DNA from 3 places in the Levilactobacillus sp. LN180102 genome. Region 3 is predicted to be linked to each of the others. Evidence: predicted binding sites of a transcription regulator. Region 3 holds the regulator's gene; each other region holds the start of a gene.
What was found. Region 3 encodes LexA, which represses DNA repair genes until DNA is damaged. Its sites were predicted from a motif close to CNAACANNTGTTNG; they were not measured.
Positions count from the first base shown of each region.

Region 1: uvrC (excinuclease ABC subunit UvrC) is a predicted target of LexA. The motif match lies at 4,451-4,464, and genes of this name have one in related genera.
Region 2: xerS (tyrosine recombinase XerS) is a predicted target of LexA. The motif match lies at 1,939-1,952, and genes of this name have one in related genera.

Region 1 is NZ_JBNIIX010000004.1:10,918-16,625, reverse strand. Features, by position in the region: gene tuf (elongation factor Tu) at 1-2, shown strand, start outside; gene tig (trigger factor) at 256-1,566, shown strand; gene clpX (ATP-dependent Clp protease ATP-binding subunit ClpX) at 1,794-3,050, shown strand; gene yihA (ribosome biogenesis GTP-binding protein YihA/YsxC) at 3,232-3,825, shown strand; gene ACP4IT_RS03660 (nucleoside triphosphate pyrophosphohydrolase family protein) at 3,828-4,127, shown strand; gene ACP4IT_RS03655 (SPJ_0845 family protein) at 4,168-4,356, opposite strand; gene uvrC (excinuclease ABC subunit UvrC) at 4,514-5,708, shown strand, end outside.
Region 2 is NZ_JBNIIX010000001.1:22,231-27,938, reverse strand. Features, by position in the region: gene ACP4IT_RS00135 (HEPN domain-containing protein) at 1-835, opposite strand, end outside; gene xerS (tyrosine recombinase XerS) at 862-1,926, opposite strand; gene ACP4IT_RS00125 (NUDIX domain-containing protein) at 2,781-3,221, opposite strand; gene msrA (peptide-methionine (S)-S-oxide reductase MsrA) at 3,238-3,771, opposite strand; gene msrB (peptide-methionine (R)-S-oxide reductase MsrB) at 3,799-4,242, opposite strand; gene ACP4IT_RS00110 (matrixin family metalloprotease) at 4,396-4,971, opposite strand; gene ACP4IT_RS00105 (manganese-dependent inorganic pyrophosphatase) at 5,119-5,708, opposite strand, start outside.
Region 3 is NZ_JBNIIX010000031.1:2,157-7,864, reverse strand. Features, by position in the region: gene ACP4IT_RS12310 (YneF family protein) at 1-146, opposite strand, end outside; gene ACP4IT_RS12305 (DUF896 domain-containing protein) at 246-494, opposite strand; gene lexA (transcriptional repressor LexA) at 677-1,306, shown strand; gene ACP4IT_RS12295 (nucleoside 2-deoxyribosyltransferase) at 1,346-1,786, opposite strand; gene ACP4IT_RS12290 (hypothetical protein) at 2,013-2,603, shown strand; gene ACP4IT_RS12285 (hydroxymethylglutaryl-CoA synthase) at 2,639-3,802, opposite strand; gene ACP4IT_RS12280 (polyphosphate kinase 2 family protein) at 3,954-4,835, opposite strand; gene ACP4IT_RS12275 (histidine phosphatase family protein) at 4,996-5,658, shown strand; gene ACP4IT_RS12270 (PspC domain-containing protein) at 5,671-5,708, shown strand, end outside.

The DNA of each region.
Region 1 (5,708 bases), on a different contig from region 3:
AATTTCGATTAGTTAGTACCGAGAGGGCTCGAAAAGTTTAACTTTTCGGCCCTTTTATTTTACGCAAAATTGAGTGGCGAAAGACTACTGATGATAGCGGTTTTCTGTGGAAATGAATTTTAGGATAAATCCGCGTCATTCATGGACTTTCGGCAAAAATCATTTTACAATTGTCGATGGGTAAGGTACACTAAGAAAGTATGCAATTGATAGAATTGTAAATAGATTATTATCTTTCATTTCGGAGGGAAAATCATGGCTGCAAAGTGGGAAAAAAAGGACAATAACCAAGGCGAATTAACCTTTGAAATTGCCCCAGATAAAATTAAGGAAGGTTTAGACAAAGCTTTCCAACGGACAAAAAAGAACTTAGCGGTACCTGGCTTCCGTAAGGGCCGTGTTCCTCGTCAAATCTTTAACCAAATGTATGGTGAAGAAGCACTCTACCAAGATGCTTTAAACATTGTGTTACCAGAAGCTTACGATGCTGCGATTAAAGAAGCTGGCATCGAACCTGTTGATCAACCACAAGTTGATGTTGAATCAATGGACAAGGATCAACCATGGGTATTGAAGGCCGTTGTCACGGTTAAGCCAGACGTTAAGTTGGGCGAATACAAGGGCTTGAGTGTTACTAAGCAAAACACGCGGGTTTACCAAAAAGATATCGATGCTGAAATCGAAAAGCAACGTCAACAACAAGCAGAATTAGTGCTTAAAGAAGACGAAGCTGCTGCTAAGGGCGATACAGTTGTGATCGACTTTGACGGTTACGTTGATGGCAAGCAATTTGATGGTGGTAAGGCTGATAACTACTCATTGGAATTGGGCTCTAACTCCTTCATCCCTGGCTTTGAAGATCAATTAGTTGGTCACAAGGCGGGCGAAGATGTTGATGTTAAGGTTACATTCCCAGCTGATTACCAAGCTGAAGATTTGCGTGATAAAGAAGCAACCTTCAAGGTAACGATCCACGAAGTTAAGGAAAAGCAATTGCCTGAATTGGATGATGAATTTGCTAAGGATGTTGACGAAGATGTTGACAGCTTAGAAGAATTAGAAGCCAAGACCAAGGATCGTTTGAAGGAACAAAAAGTCACGGCTGCTCATGATGCAATCGAAGACGAAGCCATCAGCGAAGCTGTTGACAATGCTGAAATTGCTGCAGTACCTGAAGCTATGCTCAAAGATGACATCGATCGGCAAATGGACCAATACTTGGCCAACATGCAACAACAAGGTATCGAACCTAAGATGTACTTCCAATTGACTGGAACGACCGAAGACGATTTGCGTAAGCAATTCGCTGATGGGGCTGAAAAGCGGGTTAAGACCAACTTGGTACTAGAAGCCGTTGTCGAAGCTGAAAAGATCGAACCTAGCGAGGACGAAGTTGCTGCCGAAGTTAAGGACTTAGCTAGCCAATATGGTATGGAAGAAAGTGCTGTACGCAGTGCCTTGTCCGATGACATGTTGAAGCACGATATTGCTATTAAGAGCGCGGTTGACTTGATTGCTGACTCTGCTAAGCAAGACAAGAAGAAGGATGCCGAAGACGACGAATAATCGCTGTTGTTAGACATGACCGGGACGACAGGCACTGTTGTTCCGGTTTTTCTGTTATTTTGTGAGTTTTTGCGACCTTAAAAGGAATTGGCGAGGCGAATTAATTTTCTCCGGTCAATAACTGTGGTATAGTACACGATTGATAGGGATCGGGTGTATTTTTCCGGTTTACTGACCTAAGCAATTTGTAATTATAGCAAGCGCTTGAAGAGAAAGGGTGAAGTTTATTGTTTGAAAACACCGAAACAGAAGGACCAGTGACCTGCTCGTTTTGTGGCAAGACACAGGATCAGGTGCAAAAGATCGTTGCTGGGCCAGGTGTTTACATCTGTAATGAATGTATTGACCTTTGCAAAGAGATTATTGATGAAGAATTTAATCAAACTGCTGCACAAGAAACGTTGGAAGTTCCCACACCAGCCGATATTGTCAAGACGTTAAATCAATACGTGATTGGTCAAACAGAGGCTAAGCGGACCTTGTCAGTAGCCGTCTATAATCACTACAAACGGGTTAACGAAATGGCTCAGGAGACTGATGATGATGGTCCAGAATTGCAAAAGAGTAATATTGCCGTGATTGGACCCACTGGTTCAGGGAAGACGTATTTGGCGCAAAGCTTGGCTAAGATTCTTAACGTTCCCTTTGCTATCGCTGATGCGACGACCTTAACGGAAGCCGGTTACGTTGGTGAAGACGTTGAAAATATTTTGCTGAAGTTGTTGCAAAATGCCGATTACGATGTTGATCGGGCCGAAAAGGGTATCATCTATATCGATGAAATTGATAAGATTGCCAAGAAGGCTGAAAATGTTTCCATTACGCGAGATGTCTCTGGTGAAGGGGTCCAACAGGCCCTATTGAAGATCTTAGAAGGGACAATTGCTAATGTGCCACCTCAGGGCGGACGAAAGCATCCCCAACAAGAATTCATCCAAATTGATACGACCAACATCCTCTTTATCGTGGGTGGCGCGTTTGATGGGATTGAAGGCATTGTTAAGCGTCGTTTAGGGGATCAGACCATTGGCTTTGGTGCTGATAGTCAGGAACAGCATGTCCTGTCTTCCGGTGATAGTCTGATGCAACATGTTATTCCTGAAGACCTATTAGAATTTGGGTTAATTCCTGAATTCATTGGCCGGTTGCCGATTTTGACGGCACTTGAAAAATTGGACGAAAATGATTTAGTCCGGATTTTGACGGAGCCTAAGAATGCACTGGTTAAGCAGTATGAAAAGCTTTTGGCCTTGGATAATGTCGACTTACAATTCCAACCAGCGGCTCTGCGTGAGATGGCAAAGCTAGCAATTGCTCGTAATACTGGGGCCCGGGGATTGCGGTCCATCATCGAAGATGTGATGCGTGACATCATGTTTGACTTGCCAAGCCGTACCGATGTGGCTAAAGTTGTGATTACGCCAGAAACAGTGACGGAACACGCTGAACCAGAATTAGTTTTAAAGGATCAAAAAGCATCATAAAGAACTCATTTACACGGAGAGTGACTAGCTGATGGGCTAGCCACTTTTTTGTTGGACGCAAAGTAGGGCCAGACGGGCTTTATTCGATGATCTCACATAAAAAGCTAAGAGATTCATGCCAGTCAGCTCACGTTCTGTGTTAAAATGATGAAAGAGATTTTGGAGAGGATGGCATGAACTAATGGAAGTCAATCATGTAGAATTAGTGATGAGCGCGGTTGATCCCGCTCAATACCCAACAACGGGGTATCCAGAAATTGCGTTGGTGGGGCGCTCGAACGTGGGAAAGTCCTCATTAACTAATGTGTTAATTAACCGTAATTCGTATGCCCGGACGTCCAGTCAACCAGGGAAAACCCAGACGCTGAACTTTTATAACGTTGAGGACCAGCTTTACTTTGTGGATGTTCCCGGTTATGGTTATGCAAAGGTCTCCAAAACAGAACGAGAAAAGTGGGGGCAGATGATCGAAACCTACCTGACTCAACGCGATCAATTGCGCGGTGTGATTTCGTTAGTTGACGCCCGGCATGCGCCAACTGAGGATGACATTCAGATGTATCGTTGGTTGGCTTATTATGAGTTACCAACGCTGATTGTGGCGACGAAGAGTGACAAGATTGCTCGCGGAAAGTGGAATCAGGCGGTTAGTCAAATTAAGAAGTCACTGGAGTTGCCTAATACAGATAATATCGTGATGTTTTCGGCGCCAAAGAAAATGGGTAAGGATGCCGTGTGGAACTGGATCGAAGCCCAAGCATTTGGAGGCGAATAAACATGGAATTTAATGAGTATCAACAAGCTGCTAATCGAACCCTGTATGGCAACGAACAGGTCTTAACGAACTGTGCACTCGGCTTAGCCGGAGAAACCGGACAAGTGGTAGACTTGGTTAAGAAGTATACGTTCCACGGCAAGGATCTCGACCACGATGCCATTGTGAAAGAAATGGGCGATGTGTTGTGGTATCTGAGTCAAATTGCCCAGTGGGCCGATATTGATTTTGATGAAGTGGCACAGGCCAATATTAAACGCCTGAATGCCCGTTATCCACATGGTTACCAACCAAATCGGTAACAAAAAAGGACGACCCTTGTGGTCGTCCTTTTCGATTGATTTAATCGTTGGCGTGTTTCTGGTCATGTTTGAGTTGATCGTCTTTGATCAACGCTTTACCCTTCTTGTCACCCTTGTGATCGTCTTGACGCTTTAAGAACTTGTCCCGCTTAACGTCAGTAGGGTCCATTTGGGCGAATTTGCCAAACATGGAATCAAGGTCATCTTGTCGTTTAACTTTTAATGCCAAATTGAGGCACCTCCTTGCTTTTCCGTTATCATAGCAGAATTTGACGCGTTTGTCATTTTTGACTCATGCTGGTCAAAAGGGATTTCACTTGCACCAAACAAACATTCGGCATATACTTTATTAGCTTATTAACACGCCTAAACGGGAGGGATTATCCTTGGCATCAGAATACTTGGAGCATAAGCTTGCGTTACTGCCGGGCCTTCCCGGCTGTTACCTCATGAAAAATATTAATAGTCAAATCATTTATGTTGGCAAGGCTAAGAACCTAAAAAATCGGGTGCGGTCTTACTTTAAGAGTAGTCACACTGGGAAAACGGCACAGTTAGTCAGTGAGATTGTTGACTTTGAGACAATTATTACGTCTACAGATAAGGAAGCTTTCTTATTAGAAATTACGTTGATTCAAAAACATCAACCTTACTTTAATATTAAATTGAAGCGGGGAACGGGATATCCTTACATTAAAATTACTAATGAACGGGATCCCCAACTGCTTTTAGTGAGTGATATTCGGAAAGATGGCGCTTATTATTTTGGACCATATCCGAATGTTTACGCGGCAGAAGAAACAATGCACTTCTTGCAAAAGGTTTATCCGTTACGTCGGTGTCCTGGACATCAAGGCCGACCGTGCCTCTATTATCATATGGGGCAGTGTTTGGGTGCCTGTTTTAAAGAGGTGCCAGAAGCGGAGTATGACCAGCAGATTCGCAAAATTAAGTCGTTTTTAAATGGCAACGTGGGACATGCGAAGAAGGATCTAACGCAACGCATGGAAAAAGCAGCGGCGGATATGGCCTATGAACGTGCCGGCGATCTGCGTGACCAGATTCGCTACATTGAAGCGACAGTTGAAAAGCAAAAGATCATTTCTAATGACAGTACGCCACGAGATATTTTTAATTTTTATCTGGATAAGGGCTGGTTATCCATTCAGGTATTCTTTATTCGCCAAGCCCGCCTAATGAAGCGCGAAAAGCGACTCTTTCCGGTGGTCAACTCAGCGGAAGAAGAACTGGCTAGCTTTATTGTTCAATTTTATCAGCGCAAAAATACAGTCTTGCCGCGTGAAATTTTAGTTCCGGCCAGTATCGACCATGACGTTATCGAAGAGCTGCTAAAGGTGCCCGTTAGAACGCCTCAGCGGGGGACTAAACGCGATTTGCTAGAGATGGCAGGGAAGAATGCCAAACTGGTCTTAGAAGAGAAATTTCGGTTATTGGAGCTGGATGAAGGCAAGACAACCGGCGCGATGAAAGAAATTACAGATGCGTTAGGGATTGCACCGGGACACAAGATCGAGGCGTTTGACCACTCACATATCCAAGGCGCCGATTTGGTCTCGGCAA
Region 2 (5,708 bases), on a different contig from region 3:
TTTGCCAAGTGGATATAAAAGAGTAACGATTTATTTTAGGCGAGGGAACATCAAAACTAAATAATTGTACCTCTTGTAAAATGTCGCGGTCTTTAGTTTGCCCGATAATACGGTAATTAAATTCGTCATTTTTTGATAATAGGTTAAACCAATTACTAACTTGTGCATTGCGTAATAGTAGGCCTTGGACACTTGCTTTTGCTTCAAAGAAATCAATCGAATTTCTTACTAAGATATCGGATGTTAGATGGTCTACATGTTCTTGTGCATTATGGGTTTCTACATCTCTAACTATTTTAAACTTTAGATTTTTAGAATAAAACGCCAGTTGGTTATCATTATCCTTCAATGATGAAATTTTAATGTCTATTTGATTGGCAAACGGATCGTCTAAGAGATACTTTGGACTATTGACATTACCTTGAAGCCAATTTGAAAAGTTCGTTGGAAAGAATCTAAGACTATCGAAACTTGTTTTGTTGGTTACAAAAAAGTCCCCAATAAAGGCCGAAATAACCGTATATTTTAGATAAAATATTTTTTCTTTGTTTGAATAGGTAGTTTGGGATTCTATGACTGCTAATCCACTTAATGATACTTTAACCGGGGTCATAAATTTTTCATCATTTCTGGAGGAACTGTTCAATATACCGGTGCCAAATAGTCTTGTTGATTTGTTCATTGTATTTTCTGAATAGGAATTTGAGACACTCATTGATAAAGATAACCCAGTTTTATCATATTCAAGAGTGCCATTCTGAGTCATGGTAGCTTCGCTGTCTCCCCAAACTGCAGTTATGACAAATGAGGAAAGTTGGGAAATTTTTGAGTTCATAGTATATATCTCCGGTATTAAAGTTTTTACATCTTCTCCAGCCCATGTCGCTGTTCTTCATCAATGATGTGCGTATACAGCCCGGTTGCACTAGTAGAATTTTGTCCCAACTGGGTGGCAACTAATTGCTCATTTTTGGTCGCTAAATAGAGCTTAGAGGCAAGTGTATGACGGAGCTTATGCGGCGTGATTCGCACCTTAAAGGCGCTGGAGTATTTGGCTACCATTTTTTCCATGGAATTGGCCTGCATGCGCGATGCGTGCCCACGATAGCTACTTAAAAAGAGTGCGCGGTCCTGATTCGTTGCGTGGTAGGTTGCCTGCCGCTGGTCAACGTAGGCTTGAATGTAGGGCAGCGTCCAGGGCGCAATAGGGACCGTATCCCGTTGACCGCCCTTACGAATGACCCCAATGGTCCCCGTCTTAAGGTTCAAATGGCGCAGGTCAGCATTGGCGGCCTCTGATACCCGTAAACCGCTACCTAATAAGAGTGCATTAATGGCGAGGTCACGCTGCTTATCGCGGTGAAAGTAGCGCTTCTGGGCTGGCGATAGTTTGGTCTCGTACTGTTGATCAATAAAATCCAAATAATCATGGTCAGTGTGGCCCAGCATTAGTTTGGTCTTTAAATTAGCCGCGCGGGTTGCATAGGTCTCGTTAGTTCGGACTAGGGCAATCTTATGCATCACGTTACGATTAAAGTAAGCCTCACCGTGCTCATCTTCCGTGTCTTCCGTTAAATACTTAAACAAGGAGGAAAGGGCATTTAAAGAACGGTTAATCGTTGGGTGTGTTCGACTACCACGGGCCCCAGTTAGTTTGGATTGGTTTAGCAGGGCGGACTTGTATAATTCAACCGTTTCTTTTTTTATTGTCGCTAAAACCTGAATATCAATTTCGCTGGGGTGGGGCGCTGATGTTAGTCCTTCACTGATTAACCAATTGAAGAACCGGCGAAACTCTGTTAAATATTGATAAAGCGTGGCTGGGGATAATGGAATAGTGGCCTTAGCTTGGTAATATTCTTGGACAAACCAGGGAGCGGTAGCCAATTCCTCATCAATTAATTTCAAATAATGCTGTTTCTCCATAGAAGTGGCCTCCAAACGTATGTTCTGTACTCATATTTTACTGACTTACTGACAGTTATGCAAGTCCCCCAGTCATTTTTAATCAAGTACTCTCTTTAAAATATTTGTTTTAATGAAAGTAGTATTGGCTTTATTAGCCGATCACTTTTAGGAGATTGACCATCTCTGTTAATAAATAAGTCCCACTAACAGTAATGTCTTAGCAATTTTACGCTTAGCAACGCCGATTTCATAGCGGATAATGTGCCTTAAAACGGTCAAACTTCATCAATATTGACTTAAAAATATTGACTTAAAAAGTTCTTGTAAACGCCGTCATATCAACATTTAGCTGAATATAACCGGTACATCTGAATTTAGCAGTATTGGCCAATAGCTATTGACGTTGATTCTAAGCACACGTTCAGCATTCAAATAGACTTGGTCATCACAACGCGTCCGCACAACACGCAAGCCTGATGGCTGATTTATTATGAAACAACAGACAGCATGCAATGACTTAGGAGATAACTGAGTGTGATTGGGTTCAGGCAACCACTCAGGAAAAGCATAAGCAAGCCAAGCGATTTTTGCTGGACAATGTAGCTGATTAGAAGTTATCAGCGTCTGGTTGCTAGTGACCAAAATGCTGGTAAATGATCTAATGTCGTTTAAACAGAATTAAACCGTCTAATCAAAACGAGGGTAGCTCATATGACCTAGCCAAATGAGAATTAATACTCTACTTTACATAATATATATTATCGAAAGTAGAGTGTTAATGACTTTTTGCCGGTTAGCCGCCCGATAACTCCTTAAAAAACCGCCATATGACTTTACACAATTACTGTAAATCATATGGCGGTTTCATTTATTTAGTTTAGCTTTAATCGTGTTAAAATCTCACGCGTTAACGGCGTTAGTTTTGTTGGCAAGTCATCAAGTCCAAACCAGTCGGTTGCGCTAGTTTCGTCATGATCTGGCAACGCTTGTCCCGTTACTTGCAAGGCATAAACTGCTGTGACGGAATCAATTTGATCACCATTGGGATACGTATACTGCATATTGGCACCACTTACGACCGTTAGTAATTGTGGCTGAACACCATCTAAGCCAGTTTCTTCGCGAAGCTCACGTCGAGCCGTGGTTGCTAGATCTTCATTTAATTCTTTGGATCCAGCCGGTAACCCCCATAAGTGATTATCCGTTCGTTCGACCAGCAGCAATCGCTGATCTTGCTGGACAATGGCGGCAGCACCGGCAACGATGAGTGGCTGCTGGCCTAATTTCTGGCGTAAATCTAAGACATATCCCATCAGCGTCACATCCTTTTTAGTCTATTTTATCACGCCAGTGTTGATTGATAAAATCTTGACGGCCACCCATTTCCTCAATCTGATAACGGAAGGGATTCTTACGATAAAAATCTTGATGTTCTTCTTCCGCTGGATAGAAAGGTTGGGCCTCTTCAATGGTTGTGACAATTGGGGCATCAAACTGGCCGTTAGCAGCTAAGGCGGCTTTAGAGGCTTCGGCCACCCGACGTTGTTCAGGATTATTAACAAAGATTACTGGACGGTAGCTATCACCGCGATCTTGGAATTGACCACTAGCATCCGTGGGATCGGTTTGGTGCCAATAAATCTCCACTAGTTGGTCGTAACTAATCACTTTTGGATCAAAGGTAATCTTAACGGCTTCTGTATGGCCGGTCGTATGACTAGCAACTTCGGCATAGGTGGGATTAACCGTATGTCCCCCGGTATACCCAGACACGACGGATTGAATCCCTGGTTGTGTATCAAACGGTTGCACCATACACCAGAAGCAGCCGCCGGCAAAAATAGCCGTTTCAAATTCACTCATTTAAATTCCCCCTCAGCCAATTATCTATTAGTCCTTAAACAAAGCGTCAAAACCATGGTAACCCTGTGTTTCCAGCTCTGATGCTGGAATAAACTTTAGTGCAGCAGAGTTAATACAGTAACGTAACCCGCCAGCTTCTGTTGGACCATCGTTGAAAACATGACCTAAGTGTGAGTGCGCATCCGTACTCAACACCTCTTGGCGAATCATGCCAAATGAATGATCGGTATTCTCCTGCACGTTTTCAGCATCGATTGGTTTGGTGAAAGATGGCCAGCCACACCCGGCGTCATATTTATCAGTCGAGCTAAATAGCGGCTGTCCGCTGACAACATCGACATAGATCCCTGGCTGATCAAATTGATCGTACTTCCCAGTAAAGGCTGGCTCCGTCGCTGCCTTTTGGGTGACCGCATATTCCTCAGCAGTTAAGCGTTGCTTCAGATCTTCTTGACTCTCATGCTTGTTCATTCAAGTTCCTCCAATCAATTGTGCACAATTTAAGGTACTTCTTTAAGTCTAAATAAATTCAGCAGAAACACAACTATTTTGCCTTATCATTTATAAATTAAATTATACAATCTAAAAAGTCGAGATTTTTAATCCCGACTAATGAATCTAATTTTAATTAGATGCTTGACCTGCAGGGGTTTGATAGCGTAGCTTGACACCCTGAATATCAACCGGTTGAATGCCCTCACTACGGTTTCGATAGTACATAACGCTGTGCTTATCGGGATTATGTGCTAATCCCATAACGTGTCCCAGTTCATGCTCCGCCACGGCCAGCTGATTGGCTCGAGAATAGTTATATTCGCGTAGCAGTGCAGCATTAAGCGTGGCTGTAGCCCGTTGCAAATAACTTTGTTTGGCTGTGTATTCGGTCAAACCGACATCTTCTCCTAGCGCGGCCGCTTCATGTTTAGAAGCGACCTTCAACGTTACTTGTGCCGCACTTGCCGAGTCTGCTTTTTGAAAATGAAAAGCCCCTGTCTCGTTCCAGGCTTTAATAGCTTCTTGCCAAATTCTCCGGTAATACGGTGACTGAGCACTGATCGTGTAAGTGGCATGATCGGTGCTAAATCGTTCTGGACCAAAAGGTGTGCTGCTAGCGGATGCCGAGCTCCCACCAAGCTGTGTGACCATCAACAGGATTGTAACGACAGCGATTAGACTACCACGATACCAGTTTTTGATCATATGACCATTCCCTCTCTCGAAGGAAACTGACAACATCTACCATCAATCCGTATTATAAAGAAAGCACCAATTAAAGCGAACAAAAGCGCTCCAAACCAATCAAAAATTGGTTTGGAGCGCTTATAAGAATTGTTATTGACTTTTCAATTAAGCATTGAAAGCAGCTGTCAGTGGTGGCACCACTTGCTTCTTTCGGGAAACGACGCCAGGAAGACTAGCCCGGTTATCCGTCAAAGTCGTATTAAAGGCCTTTTCAATCACTGACTTAGGTTCACCGGCAACGATCATTTCTGAGTCACTGTTGAGCACGTTGGTGGCTAACGTGATGAACAAATCATAACCATCAGCCGCCATTTCGGCTTGCATTTCTTTTTCTAAGCCAGCCTGCCGATCCAAAACGTCAGCTAAATCAACCGTATTGATTTGACCAATCCGTACTGAACGACCAGCCATATCAAAGGACTTAGCATCACCATCAATGAGTTCCTTGTCGCTCTTGGCAGCCAGGTTAGTACCAGCTTTTAGCATGGCAATCCCATAACTTTGAACGTCTTCACCTGAAATTTCAGCTAAAGCCCGGACAGCTTCACGGTCAGCATCAGTGGTAGTTGGTGATTGCAGCAATAACGTATCCGAAATAATCGCTGATAACATCAACCCAGCTAGCTTAGCAGGAATTTCAATTTTAGATTCGTCAAACATTTCCGTTAAGATTGTGCTCGTGCAACCAACGGGTT
Region 3 (5,708 bases):
AACATCATCGCACGTAATTGATCTTCATTAATCGGCGGATTATCTTTCAAATAGTTTTCCATGTACTTCCGAGCGCCGTAGAAGCCACCAGCTGCACAAGCTAAGCCTACGACAATCACAATTAGAATCCAAATCCAAGTTGCCAATTTGTTCCCCTCCTTTGTTAAAAACATTCAAGCTTAATTTTACACAAACTTAAAGCAAAATAAAAGAGCGAATCCTAGAAAAGCGACTCGCTCATCAGGTTAATCGTCTCGTAACCCTTTATCACGTTGGATTTGACGAACTTTTTCTGGGGTGACTTCTTTCCCAGCCTTGTCGTAAACCTGCATCATCTCAACTTGGCTCCGGAAGCTCTCTCGAAAGAGTTTGAGATATTGCTTACGTAAATGGTCACGCTCAGCCGTTTCTTCATCCGTTAAGCCATCCGTTTTATTTTTATGTGCCAGTTCATTAATTCGTGCTAATAAACTATCCATTGTTGGTTCTGCCATGAACAGTCCCCCTAACTTCATCTTTTTATATTTCAATACTTCAAATTTAGCCATGCCCCATCATATCAGGGTCACCCCGAAAATTCAACCAATTAAGACGAACATCTGTTTGAAAAACGACGATGGCTATGCTACAATCAACTTAAACTATACTACAAATGACGAACGAGGTGGCAGTAACGATGAGCAAAGCTTCTGAAAGTAAACAAATCGCCGTTCTTCGCTTCATTTGGGAACGCGTTAACGAGAAAGGGTATCCGCCGACTGTTCGGGAAATCGGTGAAGCCGTGGCGCTCTCCTCAACCTCAACGGTTCACGGTCATATCGCCCGTCTAGAAAAAAAGGGATTTATCACCAAAGATCCAACCAAGCCACGGGCATTAGAAGTCACTTCCGCTGGTCTTGAAGAATTGGGTGTTCATGAAGAACAAACTAAAATCCCTGTCCTAGGAACTGTCACAGCCGGTGAACCGATCTTGGCTGTGCAGGAGGCCACCGACTATTTCCCAGTTCCCCCTGAATTTGAAAATGACGATGATCAATTGTTCATGTTGACAATTCGTGGCGAAAGTATGATCAACATTGGTATCTTGAATGGCGATCAGGTGATTGTTCGCCGACAACAGTCCGCCGACAATGGTGATATCGTCATTGCCATGACGGAAGAAAATGAAGCAACTTGCAAACGATTCTTCAAAGAAGCTGACCATTTTCGATTACAACCCGAAAATGATACGATGGCACCCATTATTTTAAATCAAGTTAGTATTCTCGGCAAAGTGGTCGGGCTGTTCCGCGATGATGTTCATTAAAAAAAGCATTTGGCAGTTGGCCAAATGCTTTTTTGTCGTCTAAAAGACTTTTCCGTGATAATGACTCTCGGGGAGGTTCGTAAAGTCGTATGCGGCCAAACTTTCTGCTTTCTGCAGATAGGCATGTAACCCTTCCGCTAACATCAAATTCAAGATGGTGTCTTTCTCATGTAACACAATGATTGGTTTGTCACTATGAAAAGCATAGCCAATTTCAAAGGCCGTACCCGAATCTACTTGGTCATCCACAAAATCAACCAATGCCACCACAACATCAGCTTCATCAATCTGGTGAACATCCATTTGGAAAGTCTGCGTGGCCCATTCTGGCGTCCCCATGGTCAATCCAGCGATCTCACTTAATCGTGGACTAAAGACACGATTAACCTGTGGGTTGGCGGCTAAAGCCTTCTCGGCACGCTCAATTCGAGAAATTTGCTCATCATCAAAAAAAGGTCCTGCTAAGTAAACGTTGGTCACACTAATCTCCTCATTTCTCTGGAATAATTGATATTATACCTTAAAAGTGAACTCTTGGCGACACCAATTCAATTAATATTCGGTTATAATTCACTTAGGGTCCTTTTCTCCGCTCAATATCGTTAAAAATGTCGCTATAAATAAACAAGCGTACTAGAATTGCCTTTTATTCTATAATTGTTTCATGCTATACTAAGCTCATCTTACATACGGAGAGGTGCCAAATATGATTCTTGGCTTTGCTATATTTGGGGCACTGATTAGTCTCATCGCCCTATTTTCTTTATTGACAGCTGCTCAACGCGGCGACTCGAAGATTGGATCAAGCCTCATTTTACTTCTTGCCCTGTGTGGGACAGTATTAGCAATCTGGAACTTGCCTTACTGGTCCCACCCCAGCCATCAAACAACTGAAGCAGCTAAAAAAGTGTCACTCACGTCCAGCTCACAGACATTTTCGACCAGTTCAAGTACAACTAAAGCAACAATCCAAAAAACTAATGAGCAGAATGTTAAGCAACAACTTATTAAATCACTGACAAAACTTGGATCGGTCTCATTTGATACTCAAAGTAAGACTTACACCCTGACGGTCACCAATCAAAGTCTTAAGAAAACAATTGCCGCACTCAATCAGGATCCCAGCCAAGCCAAGGCAGCCAAATGGCCTAAGTTCACCAACAATTTTGCTAAGACCAGTCAATCACTTAAACAGGCTTTGGGTCGTGGATATACCTTTGTCATTCGCGTTGGTCACCAATCTCCGGTACTGGTTTACAAAGATGGATTTGTCACTAAAAATAAATTTGAGTCATAAAAAAAGGCCAGAATACATTCTGGCCTTTTTTGGTGTTATTGGCGTCGATATACCCGCTGCTCGTGTTGACGACCAGCTAAATAATAAGGCGCTTGTTCTTGTCCTACTGCCAATTGCATGTCTTGGCCATCAGAACTCAATTGCTGATTATAAAGTTGTTCATACTCGGCTACTGAAACGGCTCGCCGATTAGCCAACAGATCCGTCAATCCAGCATCGTCAAACCCTTGACGATAATTAGGTTGGATAAGGCCACTAAAGAATTCTCCCTCGGCCCCTGACCCATAACTAAAGAAACCAATGCGTTGTCCTGCTTGTAAATGGCCATGCCGTAATAGTGATAAAAAGCTTAAGTATAACGAACCCGTATACAGGTTACCCACATCCCGATTATCCGCTTGACTAGCTTCAAAGGCGGCTGTTAACTGGGCTTGATGCTCAGGTGTGGCCGTTGGCAAAATTTGTCGTAATCCCTTACGACCCATTTTGGTAAATGGTAAATGGAATGTAAATGCCGCAAAGTCGGCGATTGTTAATTTGGTCTGTCGTTGATAATCTGCCCAAACGGCCGCAAAAAAATCAAGATAGACATTCGTTGAATACTTACCATCCACCAAAGCTTCGGTACGATAAGTTGGCCGCCAGAAATCCATGACGTCAGCCGTATGATAACTGCTCGTGGCCTCCAACTCTAAAATCTGAGGGTTAGCCGCCACCAACATTGCCACGGCACCACCGCCTTGGGTCACCTCACCGGCGGTCCGCAACCCGTATCGCGCAATGTCTGCACCAATGACCAACACCTTCGCTTGCGGATGAACTCGAACGTAGTCAGCTGCTAGCTGCAACCCAGCAGTAGCACCATAACAAGCTTGCTTAAGTTCGACCGCTCGCGTTTGTGGTGAAAGTTCTAGTAGGTGGGCCAAATAAACGGCAGTCGCCTTGGAGTTATCAATCCCAGATTCTGTTCCAAACAAGACCATAGCAATCTGTGTTTTGATTGTTGGTGTCAAAATTTGAGCAGCCGCATTGGCCGCCATGGTGACGACATCCTGGGTTGGCGGAATCACCGCCTGTTTTGATTGACCGATTCCTACTTGATACTTTGCCGGGTCTGCTCCTCTAGCATGCGCCAAGTCCACCATATCCAGATACAGATTCGGTGTGTAAAATCCAATTTTGTCAATGCCTACCTTCACGGTCATGATGCGACTGCCTCCTCGAACGTTCAAAGTTACTCGTCTTACTGTAGCATTTTTTGAGCTCGGTCGACAACTTTTTCAAGATTGTATTATACAATTTTAAGTATTTAGATTTCGACTTAGAGCCACATTTAAGGCTTTTTGTTAGTTACAATTCGTTGTTTTTTAATTTTACTAATGTCTGCCGTAACTGGGCTTGCGTTTCTGGTGTCACCTGGGGATAGGTCGGTCGTAAATCCTGAAGACGTTTGACCAAAATGTTTGAGACGATTAACCGAGCGACCCCCTTATCATCTGCGGGAATAATATACCATGGATCTTTTTTGGTGGCTGTATTTGTCAGCATCTTGGTATAGGCAACTTGATAATCATTCCAAAAAGCACGCTCCTGCATATCACTGGGAGAAAATTTCCAATTTTTACTTGGAATCTCAATCCGTCGTTCAAAGCGCCGCGTTTGCTCATCACGTGAAAGGTGTAGGAAAAACTTGATTGTCACAAAACCTTGATGCCGTAAATACGTTTCAAAATGACGCAAGTCACGATAGCGGCGGTCAAAAAAAGCATCACCCACATCTGCTAGGGTTGTCACACCAGGAATATGTTGCGTTAGCAGCATCTCTGGGTGCACCCGACTGATTAAAACATCTTCGTATTGAGACCGGTTAAAAATTCGAATTTCACCTCGTTCGGGTAATTCGCGATTAACCCGCCACAGAAAGTCATGACTCAATTGGCGATTAGTTGGCTGTTTAAAGCTAACCACGCTCGTCCCTGCCGGATTAAGCCCACTCAGCACGTGGCGAATCAGCCCGTCCTTTCCTGCCGTGTCCATGCCTTGTAAGATAACAATAACACCTGTTTCCTTTTGCGCGTATAGCCGGCTTTGCAAATCACTTAGCGTTGCCACATTAGCAGCTAACGCATCATCAATAACGGCCTGTTCGGGAACCCGAGCTGCCCGCGTTGCCCACTTATTTAGATTTTCAAGCGGTTCACCCGTATAACGATAACGACTTTCAGTACTCATGACCCTCGCCTCCTTCCCATACAATAGCATGTTTACCCCCTTCTCGCAGAAAAAAATACTTGCGGGTTAAATCTCCGCGACAAAATGGTCGCGTTAGCCTATCAGCATTGCTATACTGAAGGTGTAACCACTTACGTCGTTTATAAAGGAGTGCCACGTCATGAAGAAAATTACAGCATACTTTGTCCGCCACGGGCAAACCATGTTGAATCATTATAATAAGGTCCAAGGTTGGATTGATTCCCCATTAACTGAGAAGGGACGGGCTGATGCCAAGCGGGCCGGTGAGCAGCTAAAGAATATCCCCTTTGCTGCAGCCTATAGTAGCGATTCGGGTCGTGCAATTGAAACTGCGCATATCGCCCTACAACAAAACCCAGAAAATATGAATATCGTCTCTTACCAATATCCTGAATTTCGGGAGCAGTGTCATGGGTATTTTGAAGGTAATGATCTAAACCAGATGTGGCAGTTCGTAGGTGCTCAGGTACAGTTAACTTCTGAATCCGCTGTGCTGGGAACTTATGGCTTAGAAAAAGCACGGGATTTAATCCACCAAGCTGACCTATACGGTGAAGCTGAAAGCAATGAGATGTTTTGGCAACGATTAGATCGAGGATTCGACAAGCTACGGGCTAATTCAAAAGATGGTGACCAATTTTTGGTTGTCTCCCATGGTATGACCATTCGTTCAATCATTGATCGGTACGCACCAGAACTAGACGAAGGTGTTGCAACAATTAATGGTAGCATCACCAGATTAGAAATTACCGACGATAATATTCACGTTGACTTCTTCAATAAAATTGATTTTCAATCTTAGGAGGTAATCTACATGAAAAAAATTCATCGTTCAGCAACGGATCGTGTATT